DNA from 2 places in the Arthrobacter sp. PAMC25284 genome. Region 1 is predicted to be linked to the other one. Evidence: riboswitches for the same ligand, from Rfam matches in the RefSeq annotation. Region 1 holds a riboswitch; the other holds the start of a gene.
The links. A riboswitch is a leader RNA that binds a small molecule or an ion and turns the genes downstream of it on or off. The one in region 1 is predicted to bind thiamine pyrophosphate.

Region 1 (7,143 bases):
GCAGCACGGATTGGCGCTCTCCTACGATGCCCTTTTCCTCCGGCGTCACGGGTTTGAACCAGACGCTGAACCACTTGAAACGGACTTCGCCGCGGACACCGCCATAGTCCTGGCATCGCTGGCCGATGACGGCCGCGGTGAGGCCGGCGGCCACGTCGTGGCCCACTCGCAGGGAGCCATCGCGGCGATGATGGCCGCCGTCCAGCGGCCCGATCTTGTCCAGTCCCTCACCCTGGTGGAACCGGCCTGCCTGTCGCTGACGGCTGAACTGCCGGCGTCGGCGGCGCACCGGGCCTTGATGCAGCCCCTGTATGACGTCCGCCATCAGCTCAGCGACGAAGACTTTCAGCGCGAGTACCTTCGGCGGGCGTTCTCCGCAGACGCCCCCGGGGCGACAACGCCGGAGGCCGTCCGCGCTGCCCGGCGGCTGCGGTTGCAGGCGCCGCCCTGGGAGGCGCCGCTGCAGATCGTCCCCGGCGTGCCCACCCTGGTCCTGACCGGCGGCTGGGAACCGCTCTACGAGGAAATCGCCGGCTATTTGCGGGAGACCGGCGCCCTGCACCACGTCGCCGCGGGCGGGCACCGGCCCCAGGATTCGGCGGAAGGCCGCCGGATCATCCGTTCATTCATTGCCGAAGTCAGCCGGTCCCAGCACGCCCAGGCGTGCTGATCGGGACCGTCCGCGGATCCTCCGGCAACCGTCCGGCCGGCTAGGCGCGGCCGCCGACTGAGAGCTCCGGAAGGTAAACCTTCCCGCCTGAGGCGAGGAACTCCTGGCTCTTTTCCCGCATCCCGGCTGCCATCTCGGCCAGCGCGGCCTGCGACTCCGCGGATCCGTATTCGTCGCGGATGTCCTGGCTGATCCGCATGGAACAGAACTTCGGTCCGCACATGGAGCAGAAGTGGGCCGTCTTGGCAGGTTCTGCCGGCAGCGTCTCGTCGTGGAAGGATTCGGCCGTGACCGGGTCCAGGGAGAGGGCGAACTGGTCGCGCCAGCGGAATTCGAACCGCGCCTTGGAGAGTGCATCGTCGCGTTCGTGGGCGCCCGGGTGGCCTTTCGCGAGGTCGGCAGCGTGGGCGGCGATCTTGTAGGTGATGACGCCGGTCTTGACGTCGTCCTTGTTCGGAAGCCCGAGATGTTCTTTGGGCGTGACGTAGCAGAGCATTGCCGTGCCGTAGCGGGCAATCTCGGTGGCGCCGATTGCCGAGGTGATGTGGTCATAGCCGGGAGCGATGTCGGTGACCAGCGGGCCGAGCGTGTAGAACGGGGCGCCCTGGCAGAGTTCCTGCTGGCGTTCGACGTTTTCACGGACGAGGTGGAAGGGAATGTGGCCCGGACCTTCCACCATGACCTGGACATCGTATTCCCACGCCCGTTTCGTCAGTTCGGCCAGGGTGTCCAGTTCGGCGAACTGCGCGGCGTCGTTCGCGTCCGCCGTCGCGCCCGGGCGCAGCCCGTCCCCGAGTGAGAACGCGACGTCGTATTTGGCGAAGATTTCGCACAGCTCGTCAAAGTGCGTGTACAGGAAGTTTTCCTGGTGGTGTGCGAGGCACCACCCCGCCATGATGGCACCGCCCCTGGACACGATCCCCGTGACACGGTTGGCCGTGAGCGGTACGTAGCGCAGGAGGACGCCGGCGTGGACGGTCATGTAGTCCACGCCCTGCTCGCACTGTTCGATCACTGTGTCCCGGTAGATCTCCCAGGTGAGCGCGTTGGCCTCGCCGTTGACTTTTTCCAGCGCCTGGTAGATCGGGACGGTGCCGATCGGGACGGGCGCATTGCGGATCAGCCACTCCCGGGTGGTGTGGATATCGTCTCCGGTGGAGAGGTCCATGACGGTGTCCGCTCCCCACTTCGTGGCCCACTGCAGCTTGTCCACTTCCTCCGCGATGGAGCTGGTGACGGCCGAGTTCCCGATGTTGGCGTTGATCTTGACCAGGAAGGCCTTGCCAATAATCATCGGCTCGGACTCGGGGTGGTTGATGTTGTTGGGGATGATGGCGCGGCCGGCCGCCACCTCGCTGCGAACCAGCTCCACATCGCAGTTTTCCCGCAGCGCCACGAACTGCATTTCCGGGGTGATGATGCCCTGCTTTGCGTAGCGCATCTGGGTTACGGTCGTGCCTTCGACGGCGCGGCGGGGCACCGGTTGTGTGCCCTTCCACTCGGCGGAGGCGGCGCCGCGACGCACGGCCGACTTGCCGTCGTCGAGCAGGTTCCGTTCCCGGCCGCTGTACGGCTCGGTGTCCTTGCGGGCCTCGATCCACGGGGCGCGGAACGGCTCGAGACCCACCACGGGATCGCTGCCGGGGCCCTCCGTCCGATAGACCCGGAACGGGGCGTTGGGCTCGCCATTCGGGGAGATTTCCAGCGCGATTTCGGTGACCGGGACGCGGATCCCCGTTGTGTCGTCAGCGATGTAAGCCAGCGAGTGCGACTTCAAGGACTGGGTTTCAGCCCTCTCCGTTGTACCGGGTGCTTCATCTTGGGCAGGGCTGTGCTGTATTTCTGTGGTGCTCAAAGGATTACTCACTTCCTTCGCCGGCATTACCCGGACAGGTTCAACGGTCGCAGGCTGCATCAGCCCGATCTCAGCCCCTGCAAGGGCACCCGTGTGGTCGTAGATGAAGCTACCACACGCCGGACCAGGTGCCGTGATATGACCGGGCCGGGGCCGGCAGGAGGTCTACGCTTGGAGTCATGAACAGGATCATCGAGTTCAGCGGCCCGGTGCTGACCGCCCCGGACCGGGAAGAGCATGGACTGTGGTCGGTCGACGGCGTCCTGACCTTCCGGCGGCCTGCCGTCAGACCGGACCGGGTCCTCGCCGGCTGGGTGATCCCGGGCCTCGTGGACGCCCACTGCCACATCGGACTCGGACCCGGTGGGGATGTCCCGGACCATACCGCCGAGGAACAGGCGCTCACGGACCGGAACGCCGGCACCCTGCTGGTGCGCGACGCCGGGGCTGTCCACGACACCCGCTGGCTGCAGCAGCGGGCCGACCTGCCGCGCATCATCCGGGCCGGACGGCATATCGCCCGGACCCGGCGGTACCTGCGGGGTTTCGCCGTCGAGGTTGAACCGGAAGGCCTCGTAGAGGCTGTGCGGAAACAGGCCAAGGCCGGGGACGGCTGGGTCAAACTCGTCGGGGACTGGATCGACCGTGACGCCGGGGACCTTGCCCCGAGCTTCCCGGCCCGAGTACTTAAGGACGCCGTCGAGGCGGCCCACGACGAAGGCGCGCGGGTGACGGCGCATTGTTTCGCTGAGGACACGCTCGATGACATGCTCGACGCCGGGATCGACTGCATCGAGCACGCCACCGGGCTCCTTCCCCGGCACCTTCCGCGTTTCGTGGAGCAGGGCGTCCCGATCGTCCCTACCCTGATCAACATCGCCACGTTCCCGGACATTGCCGCCCAGGCCGAGGCGAGGTTTCCGCGCTACGCCGCGCACATGCGCTCGCTCTGGCAGCGCCGCAGCGAGCGGATCCTCGAGGCCTTCGAGGCCGGGGTTCCGATTTACACCGGCACTGATGCCGGGAGCGTAATCCGGCACGGGCGCATTGTGGACGAAATCCAGGCATTGCACGCCGCAGGCCTGCCGGCCAGGGCGGCCCTCGACGCCGGGACCTGGTCCGCACGGGACTGGCTCGGCGCCGACGGGATCAGCGAGGGGGCCAGCGCCGACGTCCTGGTCTGCGCCGAGGATCCCCGGACCAATCTGGGCACCCTGCAGGAACTCAAGCACATTGTCCTTCGCGGCGAACCGGTCGCTCCGGCAGCAACCGGCCCATTAGGAATAAATTGAAGCTTCAAGTAATTTAGCCTTATGTAGGGTCATCGAGGGTCGGTGGCCGCAGGAACACCGGAGCGCCCATGACCGCAGAAACCAGCACCCAGGATCTTCTTCCCGCCGAACTCGCCATGGGCACCGTGATGCTCAAGGTGGGGGACATGAAACTCATGTCGGACTACTATCAGCGTGCCCTCGGCCTGGACATTGTGGCGGAGCAGGACGGCGGGCTCTACCTCGGCCGCCGACGTAAACCCCTTGTGCACCTCGCCCCGGCCCCCGGACTGAGGATCCCCTCCCGCGGCGAGGCCGGACTCTTCCACACGGCGCTGCTGTTCGAGGACCAGCCTGCGCTGGCCGCCACGGTCGCCAGCGCTGCGCAGTACGCGCCGCAGTCCTTCACTGGAAGCGCGGACCACCTCGTCAGCGAGGCCTTCTATTTCACCGATCCCGAGGGTAACGGGATTGAGCTGTACTGGGACCGGCCCCGCGATGCCTGGTCCTGGGACGGCATGAATGTGGTCATGGACAGCCTGGCCCTCCCGCCGCAGCGATTCCTCGAACAATTCCTGACCGAGGAATCGGTGACCGGGCAGCGCGGGACCGCGGCCGGCGTCGGACACGTCCACCTCCAGGTCGGCGACGTGCAGTCCGCCCATGACTTCTACGTCGGAACGCTTGGCTTCGAAAAGACCGCCGGCTGGCACGGCCAGGCCCTCTTCGTCTCCGCCGGCGGCTATCACCATCACATGGCCATGAACGTCTGGAACAGCCGCGGCGCCGGACCCCGGCATGACACGCTGGGGCTCGGTGAGGTGCTGATTGAACTGCCCTCGGCAGACGACGTCGGGGCGCTCGCCGACCGGCTTAGGGTCGCCGGTATGGAATCGCACCACACCGGAGCCGAACTGCGCTTCGAGGATCCATGGCGCAACCGCATCCGTGTCGCGGTGCGCTGACGCCAACTGCGCTGACTGCCAACTGCGCTGGCCGCTGGACATGCCCAGCGCAGACTCCCAGCGATGGGCATAGTGGCTATATGTCCAGTGGTCGCGGTCAAGGGAGGGCATGCCCAGTCCAGCCCCGACGATGCCGCCCCCAAGCGGCTAGGCTGAAGCAAATGCCAAGATGCGGCCCAGCGCTGCCAGAAAACTAAGGACCAGCTTCATGGGCTTCACCGAAATCTTTGTGTCCACCCACGACGAAGCCCTCCGGCGCGCCGCGGCCCTTGAAAGTGGCGGGGCCGCCGCGCCGGGGGCACTGCGGATCGCGGACATCAGCGACTTCGAAATTGAACGGCTCGGCGACCTGGCCGGGGCCGCCGTGCACGCCGCGGGATCAAACTATGAGCTGGCCATGGTCGACGTGTCCAGTGACGCGCTCCTCGGCGTCCCGGACGCCATGGTCCGGGTCCTCGCTGACCTGCTCAGCTACGAAACCGAAGGCGAAGGCAACGTCCTTGAGGACGTGGCCGAGGGCTGGGCGGCAGAGGAGGACATGCCCTTCGGCGCGGACCAGGCGCTGGGCCATGTCCGCCGCCTGGCCGAACTGGCCGCCGGCGTTGATCCGACCAGCAGGGCGGGGCTTTACGTCTGGACGGCCTGACCTCCCCGGCGGCACTGGCCGGTAGACCAGGCCAGCAGACCTGGCCGGTAGACCAGGCCGGCGACCTGGCCGGTAGACCTGGCCGGGAGACCAGGCCGGCGACCTGGCCGGTAGACCTGGCCGGCGGCGCTGGCCGGTACATCCGTGCGGGGCATGAGGCCGGACCCTGGTGCCCTTGGCCCACACGGCGCCCCCGATGGTCCCGGGTTCGTTGAGACCGTGGGCTATCCTCGGCTCATTGGTAACAAGGAAAATTTTTTGGGGGAGTAACGATGGGGGAACCGCTGGCGGCCGGGGTGCGGTGGCCTGGCCGGCTGCGCCGACGGGTCCGGGCGATGTCCGGTCCGGCCGTGGCGATGTGGCTCGTGGTGGCCGGGTACCTCGTGGCCCTGGCGATGCACGGCAACGGCTACAGCCTTTGGATTGACGGCTGGCTGGGCCCGGTTGCCATATGGATGCCGGCGCTGGTCTGCTGGGCCGCTGTGGTCAGGCGGCGGCTCTGGAGCATACCCAGCGTTGCGGTCAGCCTGGCCGTGACGTGCTTCGCGCTGGGGGACCAGTACTACATCCTTGCCTCGGATGACGGAGCGGGAATTCCCGACATCTCACTGGCGGACGCGGGCTATCTGGCGGTTTATCCACTCATGTTCATTGCCCTCGCAGCCACGGTCCGGCGGCGGGCCCCGCAGTGGGCACAGTCGGTGCTGCTGGACGCGGCAGTCGGGGCCCTCGGAGCCGCCGCCGTGCTGGCGGTTGTCCTCGACCCGGTTCTTAGCCCGGAAACGGAGGACCCGTTGTCGGCGGCGGCGGTAGTGTCTGCGGCCTATCCGTTGATGGACCTGGTCCTGATCTCGGCAGCCGTGGGAATGGCGGCGGCCCCGAAGCTTCAGCTCGGACGTTCGGGTGTCCCGCTGATCGCAGGCCTGTTCGTCTTCGCCTTTTCTGATGCGGCGTATGCGCTCCTGACGGCTGAAGACGCCTACGTCATAGGAACACTTCTGGACGCCGGCTGGGTGCTGGGACTCGCTCTGATGGCAGTGTGGGTGGAGCACCCGCCCGCGGAGGTGGCTCCAGGCCCGGCCCCCGGGCAGCCCCATGCGCTGGCTGTATCGACGACCGCTACGCTGGCCGGGCTGAGCATCCTGACGATGGGCGCCTTTACCTTGGTCCCGGGGCGTGCGGTCCTGCTTTCCTGCTTGACGTTGGTACTGGCCGCACTCCGTGCCCAGGTGGCCTTTCGGGACCTGGCAAAGATGGCGGATCTGAGGGTGCTTTCGCGGACGGATGATCTGACCGGGTTGCCCAACCGGCGGGCCTTCCACGCGGACGTACCGGACGTTCTTGCCGCCGAAAAGCGCGGCGCGCTGCTGATTATGGACCTGGACAAGTTCAAGGAAGTCAACGACGGGCTGGGGCACGAATACGGCGACATGCTCCTGGCTGAAGTGGGGCAGCGGCTGGCCGGTCACGTCCGCACCGTTGATGTGCTTGCCCGGATCGGCGGCGACGAATTCGCGGTGCTCCTGCCCGCAGCCGGACGCACCCATGCCGCGGCCCGGGCGGCCGAACTCCGGGCCGCCGTCGGCGCCCCGGTCACATTGGACGGCATTACCCTCCGGCCGGATGTCAGCATCGGAATTGCGCTGTGGCCGGACGAGGGAAACGATCTCAGTGGCCTCCTGCGCAAAGCCGACGTTGCCATGTACCGCGCCAAAACCTCCCGCAGCGGCCACCAT
Region 2 (7,143 bases), 1.2 Mb from region 1:
CTCATCGCCTCAATCGGGTCTTCTGAGGGGAAGTATTCGACGTCGACGTCGGCGGCGGGGTTGCCGACGATCCGCAGCGTCGTGGTGCCTACGCCGTCGATCTTCACGCCGAGCATCTGCAGGTAGAAACAGAGGTCCTGCACCATGTAGTTGGGGCTGGCGTTGCGGATGATGGTGGTGCCGCTGCGGTGCGCGGCAGCCATGATGGCGTTTTCGGTGACGGTGTCGCCGCGTTCGCTGAGCACGAAGGACCGGTCCTTACCGTCCGCCGGAGGAGCCTGTACCGCGTAGAAGCCGGCCGTGGCCTCAACGCTGAGACCAAACTGGCGCAGCGCCTGCATGTGTGGCTCGACCGTTCGGGTGCCGAGGTCGCAGCCGCCCGCGTAGGGGAGCCGGTACCCCGCGGATTCATCCAGCAGTGGCCCCAGCAGCATGATGACGCTGCGGGTCCGCCGGGCGGCCTCGACATCCATGGCGTCGAGGTTCAGTTTTGCGGGCCGGCGGATCCGGAGGTCGTTCACGTTGAGCCACGTGCACTCGACCCCGATGCTGGTCAGGACCTCGACGATCCGGTTGACCTCTTCGATCCGGGCCAGGCGGCGCAGGGTAGTGGTGCCGCGGTTGATGAGGCTGGCGCACAGCAGCGCGACGCCGGCGTTTTTGCTGCTATTGACGTCGACGGCGCCGGACAGGGTACGGCCGCCCTCCACCCTGAGGTGGGTCATCTGCGGCCGGCCCACTTTGACAATGCTGCGGCCGACGATGGCTTCCAGCCGCTGGATCATCTTGAGGCTGAGGTTCTGTTTGCCTTGCTCCATCCGGGCGATGGCACTCTGGCTCGTCCCGAGCTCGGCGGCGAGCTGCCCTTGGGTCCAGCCTTTCTCTCCCCGGGCGTCGCGGAGCAGGATGCCAACGTGTTCTGCAGTCTCTTGAGTCATTCCACGAAAATATCACAGATGAGTTACCCGAGGCAGGAAGTGCGGCCCGGTCCGCAGATTCGCCCCCTCATACCCACATCATGCGATAACCTGGCCAGCGGCCGCTACTGCTGCGCGAGGAAGACCATGTTCCATGTACCGGCTCCGAGGGCGGCGCCAACTGCGGCGGCGGCGATTCCCAGGCCGCCCAGCAGGACCCACGCGTCGAGGCCGCTGAACGTCGAAGGGCGTGCCCACGTCCGCTCGGCCCCGCCGAAACCGCGGGCTTCCATAGTGACAGCGAGCCGGGAAGCGCGCCTGATCGCCTGAACCAGCAGTCCAAAACTCTGCCCCAGGGTGGCCCGGATCCGCTGGTAGGGGTTGCCGCGCGAGCCCACGCCGCGGGCCCCGCCGGGCCATCCCGATGGTCTGCCATTCTTCGGCCATCAGCCCCACCAGCCGCATCGCGGCCAGGGTTCCCAGCACAAAGCGGTGCGGCAGCTTTGCCTTCTGGGCGAGCGCATCAGCCAGATCGGTGGGGTCCGTGCAGCTCATCAGCAGCACGGCGGGGAGGGCAATTGCGAGCCCGCGCAGCGCGAACCCCAACCCCAGCTGCAAGGAGCCCTCACTGATGGACCAGATCCCGGTGTCGACCAGGATGGACCCGGTGTCCGGCGCCAGGATGGCGGTGCTCCATCCGCCCAGTGCCGCGGCCAGGATCAGTGGCCATCCGCGCTGCCACAGCAGGACCAGGGTCAGGCCGGCGAGGGGAAACAGGAGCAGTTCGAACGCCAGTGCCACCGAGGCCGAGACCCAATCGATGGACAACGCCAGCACGAAGGTAATGAGGACGACGGCCGTGAACTTAGCCAGCGGGTTGGCCCGGGTCAGCACGGACCGGTTGCCGCGAAGGGCCAGGGCATCCCTCATGACGGGGCCGCCCCGGGCAGTTCGCGGCCCCGGAGGTCATGGTGGCCCCCGCCGTGCTCCCGGCTGCCGCGCCCGGCGCGGCCCGGAGCGCCGAGGCTGAGTTCCGTACCGCCCAGGGCTGCCGTAAATTCCTGGTCATGGGTCACGGAGACGATCGCGGTTCCGGCATCGAGCAGCTCGGACAGGAAGGAAGCGAGCTCGGCCCACGTGTTTGCGTCCTGGCCGAAGGTGGGCTCGTCAAGGACCAGCACCTGTGGGTGGGCGGCGAGGACGGTGGCCACCGACAGCCGCCGCTTCTCCCCGCCGGAGAGCGTGTAGGGGTTGGCATCCACGAGGTCGGTCAGCCGCAGCCGCTCCAAAAGCTCCTCCACCCGGTCCTCTCCGTAGCCGAGGTGGCGGGGGCCGAACATCAGTTCATCGATCACCCGGCCGGTGACGAACTGGTGCTCGGGTTCCTGGAACACCGTCCCGATCCGTGCAATCAGCTGTTGGGCCTTCCACTGGTAGGGGTCACTTCCGACGCCGGCGCTCAGGGCATCGCTGGCGCTCACGGTTCCGGCGACGGGGCGGAGCAAGCCTGCCAGTGTCAGCGCGAAGGTCGATTTCCCGGCGCCGTTCGGGCCGGTGATGGTCAGGGCTTCGCCGGCGCGGACCCCGGTGGTGATCCCGGCCTGCACGGGCTGCGGGGCAATCCGGCGGAAGCCGTCCCGGAGCCCGGCCCGTCGCGGCTGCGCGCGCGAAACCGCCAGCTGTTCCGCGGCGAGCAGCACGCCGCCTGCGGCAGAGGGCCCGGCGCCCCGTCCCGCACCGTGTGCGGCAGCATCACCCCGCCGGGCTGTGGTGCGGGCCCGGGTGGCGGGCACATGGCCAGGCACCCAGACGCCCGCAGCCATGAGCATGTCCCGCGCCTGATCAAGCACCGCGTCCGGCGTGCCGTCGATCAGCACTGCCGGCTCCGTGGCGGAGCCCGGCTGCAGCACCACGATCCGGTCCACGAGATCTTTCCAGACCGCAACGCGGTGCTCCACGACCACCAGGGTGGCCCCGGTCTTTTCCAGGCAGCGGCCTACCGCGTCGCGGACTTCGAGCACACCGGCGGGGTCCAGGTTGGCGGTGGGCTCATCCAGCAGCAGCAGCCCGGGGCGCATGGCCAGGATGCCGGCCAGCGCCAGCCGCTGCTTCTGTCCGCCCGAGAGGGCCGACGTGGGATGGTCCTGGGACAGTGCGCCGAGCCCGACGTCGTCGAGTGATTCGTGCACGCGCGCCCAGATTTCCGCGGGAGGCACCGATAGGTTTTCGGCGCCGAAAGCTACGTCGTCACCGACCCGGGACAGCACGACCTGGGTCTCCGGGTCCTGCTGGACCAGGCCGGCACGGCCACGCCGGTCCCGGGGCGGGGCCCCGTCGATCAGGAGGCTGCCGGTCTCGTCGGAATCCCCGGTATCACCGGATTCACCTGGCTCACCGGCGGAACTATCGCCGAGCACGCCCGCGAGGGCATGGAGCAGGGTGGATTTGCCAGCGCCGGATGGGCCCAGCAGGAGGACCCGTTCGCCAGGCCGGATGTCCAGGTCCAGCGCATTCACGGCGGGCCGGGCTCGCCCGGCATGCCGCCAGCCCCAACCCCGTGCCGTGACGGCCGCGGGGCGGACTGCCTGAATCGATGTCATGAGGGCTGTCCCGTGATCAGGAAAAGACGGGCTCCGTGGCGGCCTTGCGGGAGGCAAACGAGCCCAGGACACCGGTCCTGGCCAGGCCCCGGGTCGCGAGCCAGGACAGCCCGCCGGCGATGAGGGCTCCGGAGATGGTGGTGCAGATGATGTAGACAAGCTTGTCCGGTGCGGCATAGGCGATGTTCCAGCCCCACGGCGTAAACGAGTCATTGAGTCCGCAGAACAGGCCCGCGCCGGCACCGGCCAGCAACGCCACCGGCAGGTTGAACTTCCGGTAGAGAGCCGGGACGCTGAACTTCTTGTACAGGACCAGCGCGAACACCAGCTCCGCGCCGAGGCCCTGCAGCAGGCCCGAGGTGAGCACCGCGACCCCGTATTGCGAGCCCATGAACAACTCACCTGTCGCGGCCACGGTTTCGCAGAACAAAGCGGCTCCGGGCTTTCGGATGATGAGCATGCCCAGCACGGCCGGGATCATCCAGCCGCCGGCGTAGAGGCCGGTGAGCGGCGGATAGAGTGCATTAATGGGCGCGGAAATCACGTTGGCGCCCTGGGACCAGGCCCAGAAGATCACGCCGCCGGCGACCGCGATCAACGCGGCCACCACGATGTCCACAACGCGCCAGTTATAGCTGGTCTTCTTGGTTACTACAGATGTCATGCCGTCCTCCTGAGGAACAGGAGGGGAGGGTGCCCGGTCCGACAGCTTCCGCCGCCGCACCGGGCACTCTGAGAACTCGACTCCCTTGCGCCGGTACTAACCGGATCAGGTTCGAGGGTCTGCGGCTGTCCGCACTCTCAGCGCCCGCCTGTGATGCCTCTGGATTTCTCCAGTGGTGTCGCCGGCGGCGCTCCCCTGTCGTATTAAAAATCACCCTTGTGGGCGTGGCCCAGCTTACACCTGAAGCGCCGCGCTTTCACGGCCTGCAGTAACATTCGGCGGCCGAAAGACGTATTCTGCCCGGTCCCGGCGGCGCAGCCGGAGCCGGACGGCCGGTATGGACGGGCCCGGCGAAAACGTTAGGCTGGTCAAGTCCAGTTCCCGCCCCCTAGGAGTCCCGGTATGAACCTCTTCATCAAACTGCTCGGCACCGGCATCAGCCTGCTCGCCGGTTTCGTCGGCACCAAGTTGGTCGACACCACTTGGGAAAAGATCACCGGGTCCAAACCGCCCAAAGGCGACGACGACGACGTTCCCACCACCCTGCGCCACGCACTGACATTTGCTCTCATCTCGGCGTCGGTCAGCGCCATCATCCAGGTCCTCGCGAACCGTGGCACCCAGCGGGCCATCACCCGCTTCGCTAAAACCCAGGACATCGTCTAAGCGCCAGCGGCCGGACGGACTGCCGTCGGCTTACCTGCCGTGCGGTGCGCCGGATCCGGCAGGCCCGCCGTCGTCGGCGTTCGGATCAGGCTGGGCGGCCGCCTGCTGGACCACGGCTTCGAGCTCGTCCGTGCTCAACAGCTCCGGGTGCAGGTGCTTGGTCCGGTAGCCTGCCCTGCCCACCATGTGGGCGGACACAGGCACGGTGAGCAGCTGAAAGATCCAGGCCACCAGCAGGACGGGCCACACCCACCAGGTCCGCATCTGCAGCCCCAGGGCGAAGAGCAGCAGGAACAGACCCAGCACCTGGGGTTTGGTGGCGGCGTGCATCCGGCTCATAAGATCCGGGAAACGCAGCAGCCCGATGGCCGCCGCGAGCGACAGCAGGGCGCCGGCCACCATAAAGACGGCGGAGACGGCGTCGATCACTGCCTCGACGGGGAAATCCTCAGGAGTCACGGGGAGTCTCCCTTCGGTCCGCGACGAACCGGGCCACGGTCACGGATCCGACAAAGCCGATGATGGAGATCGCCACAACCAGCATGATGTTGTTGAGGCGGCGGTTCACGGCCATGTCGATGCACAGCGCGGCCGCAAAAATGGCCAGCAGCACGTCGGCCGCGAGCACCCGATCCAGCAGCGAGGGGCCGACCGCGATCCGGATAATCGCTCCGACGGCGGCCAGGGACAAAACGATGGCGGTCACGGTCAGGACGAGCTGCATCACGCGCCCCCCTCCTGTTTTAGGGCGGACAATTCCTCGCGCGACCCCATGATGCGGATCAGCCCGGCCTCGGTGTCGCGGACCTCCTTGCGGAGCCGGGCCACGTCCCGGGCAGTACGGACGTTGATTCCGTGGATGTAGAGCGTGGAGGTGGACCGGTCCACCTCCACCACCAGCGAGCCCGGGATCAGCGAGATGACGTGCCCCGTGGCCGTGACCAGCAGATCGGAGTGGCTGCGCAGGGGGACCGCGACGATGGCGCTGATCACCCGCGGCCCGGTCACCACGGCCAGCACCAGAAGCTGGATGCTCGCCGCCACCACTTTGCCCAGGAAGATGACGGCGAACGCGATGGCGCGCAGCACATTGAACCGGCCGCCCAGCTCCACCGGGGGAAGGTAAAGCAGCCGGGCGACCACCACCGAGATCAAGGCACCGAAGAGCAGGTTACCCGCGCTGAAGTCCTGCCACAGCGCGCCCCAGACGAAGACGAGCCAGACGAGCAGGGGCACTTCCTGGCGGAGTGAGATCCGCTGCCTGCTCATGTCCCGGCCCCCGGCTGCGGGCTGTTCTGCGGCTGGGCCTGCCCGGATTGCGGAGCCGCGGGGACCGGGGTTTCCTCGCCGAGTACCGACTGGATATAGGCGGACCGGTCCAGCATCTCCTGCGCGGAGTGGTCTGCGAGCTGGAACAGCGGCCCGGCGAATACCGTGAGTGCGACGCCGGCGATCACGAGGCCGAGGGTGGACCCCACCATCGTTCGCGGCAGCAGCGTGACATTGGTTTTTCCTGCCCGGTCTCCCGTGGCTGAATCCGCGGGAGCGGCGAGCAGTACCGGGTCGGGGTGTTCGGCGTCCGCGGGCTGGCGCCAGAAGGCCCTGTTCCAGACCCGGGCGACGGCGAGCAGGGTCAGCAGGCTGGTCAGCACTCCCCCGGTCACCAGCGCGTAGGCCAATGGTGTGCCGAGCTGCACGCCGGCCTGCACGAGGCCGAGTTTGCCGAGGAAGCCGGAGAACGGCGGGATCCCGGCCAGGTTCATGGCGGGGAGGAAGAACAGTACGCCCAGCAGCGGGGAGAGTTTCGCCAGCCCTGCCAGCCGGTCCACCGAGGAACTGCCGCCGCGGCGTTCAATCAGGCCGGTCACCAGGAACAGACTGGTCTGGATGGTGATGTGGTGGGCCACGTAGAAGACGGCGGCGCCCAGCCCGGCCACGGTGGACAGGGCGAGTCCGAAGACCATGTAGCCGATGTGGCTGACCAGGGTGAAGGACAGAAGCCTCTTGATGTCGCTCTGGGCCAGTGCGCCGAGGATGCCGACCACCATGGTCAGCAGTGCTGCGACCATCAACGGGGCGTTGAGCGCATCCCCGGGGAACAGGAGCGTCTCCGTCCGTACCATCGCGTAGACGCCCACTTTGGTCAGCAGCCCGGCGAACACCGCGGTGACAGGGGCCGGCGCCGTCGGATAGGAGTCCGGGAGCCAGAAGGACAGCGGGAACACCGCGGCCTTGATCCCGAACGCCACGAGCAGCATTACGTGCAGCAGGTCCCGGGTGCCCGGGTCCACGTCCG

Region 2: it holds a riboswitch for thiamine pyrophosphate, as region 1 does, so the genes downstream of both, KY499_RS12875 (ECF transporter S component) here and thiC (phosphomethylpyrimidine synthase ThiC) in region 1, are expected to answer to the same signal.

Annotation. Positions count from the first base shown of each region.
Region 1 is NZ_CP080382.1:112,187-119,329, forward strand. It holds gene KY499_RS00485 (alpha/beta fold hydrolase) at 1-670, shown strand, start outside; gene thiC (phosphomethylpyrimidine synthase ThiC) at 711-2,552, opposite strand; TPP riboswitch at 2,521-2,628, opposite strand; gene KY499_RS00495 (amidohydrolase family protein) at 2,705-3,817, shown strand; gene KY499_RS00500 (VOC family protein) at 3,886-4,761, shown strand; gene KY499_RS00505 (hypothetical protein) at 4,970-5,407, shown strand; gene KY499_RS00510 (bifunctional diguanylate cyclase/phosphodiesterase) at 5,680-7,143, shown strand, end outside.
Region 2 is NZ_CP080382.1:2,785,484-2,792,626, reverse strand. It holds gene KY499_RS12890 (UDP-N-acetylglucosamine 1-carboxyvinyltransferase) at 1-938, opposite strand, end outside; partial or broken gene KY499_RS12885 (energy-coupling factor transporter transmembrane component T family protein) at 1,043-1,847, opposite strand; gene KY499_RS12880 (ABC transporter ATP-binding protein) at 1,844-3,517, opposite strand; gene KY499_RS12875 (ECF transporter S component) at 3,534-4,181, opposite strand; TPP riboswitch at 4,246-4,388, opposite strand; gene KY499_RS12870 (DUF4235 domain-containing protein) at 4,584-4,847, shown strand; gene mnhG (monovalent cation/H(+) antiporter subunit G) at 4,878-5,306, opposite strand; gene KY499_RS12860 (monovalent cation/H+ antiporter complex subunit F) at 5,296-5,574, opposite strand; gene KY499_RS12855 (Na+/H+ antiporter subunit E) at 5,571-6,116, opposite strand; gene KY499_RS12850 (Na+/H+ antiporter subunit D) at 6,113-7,143, opposite strand, start outside.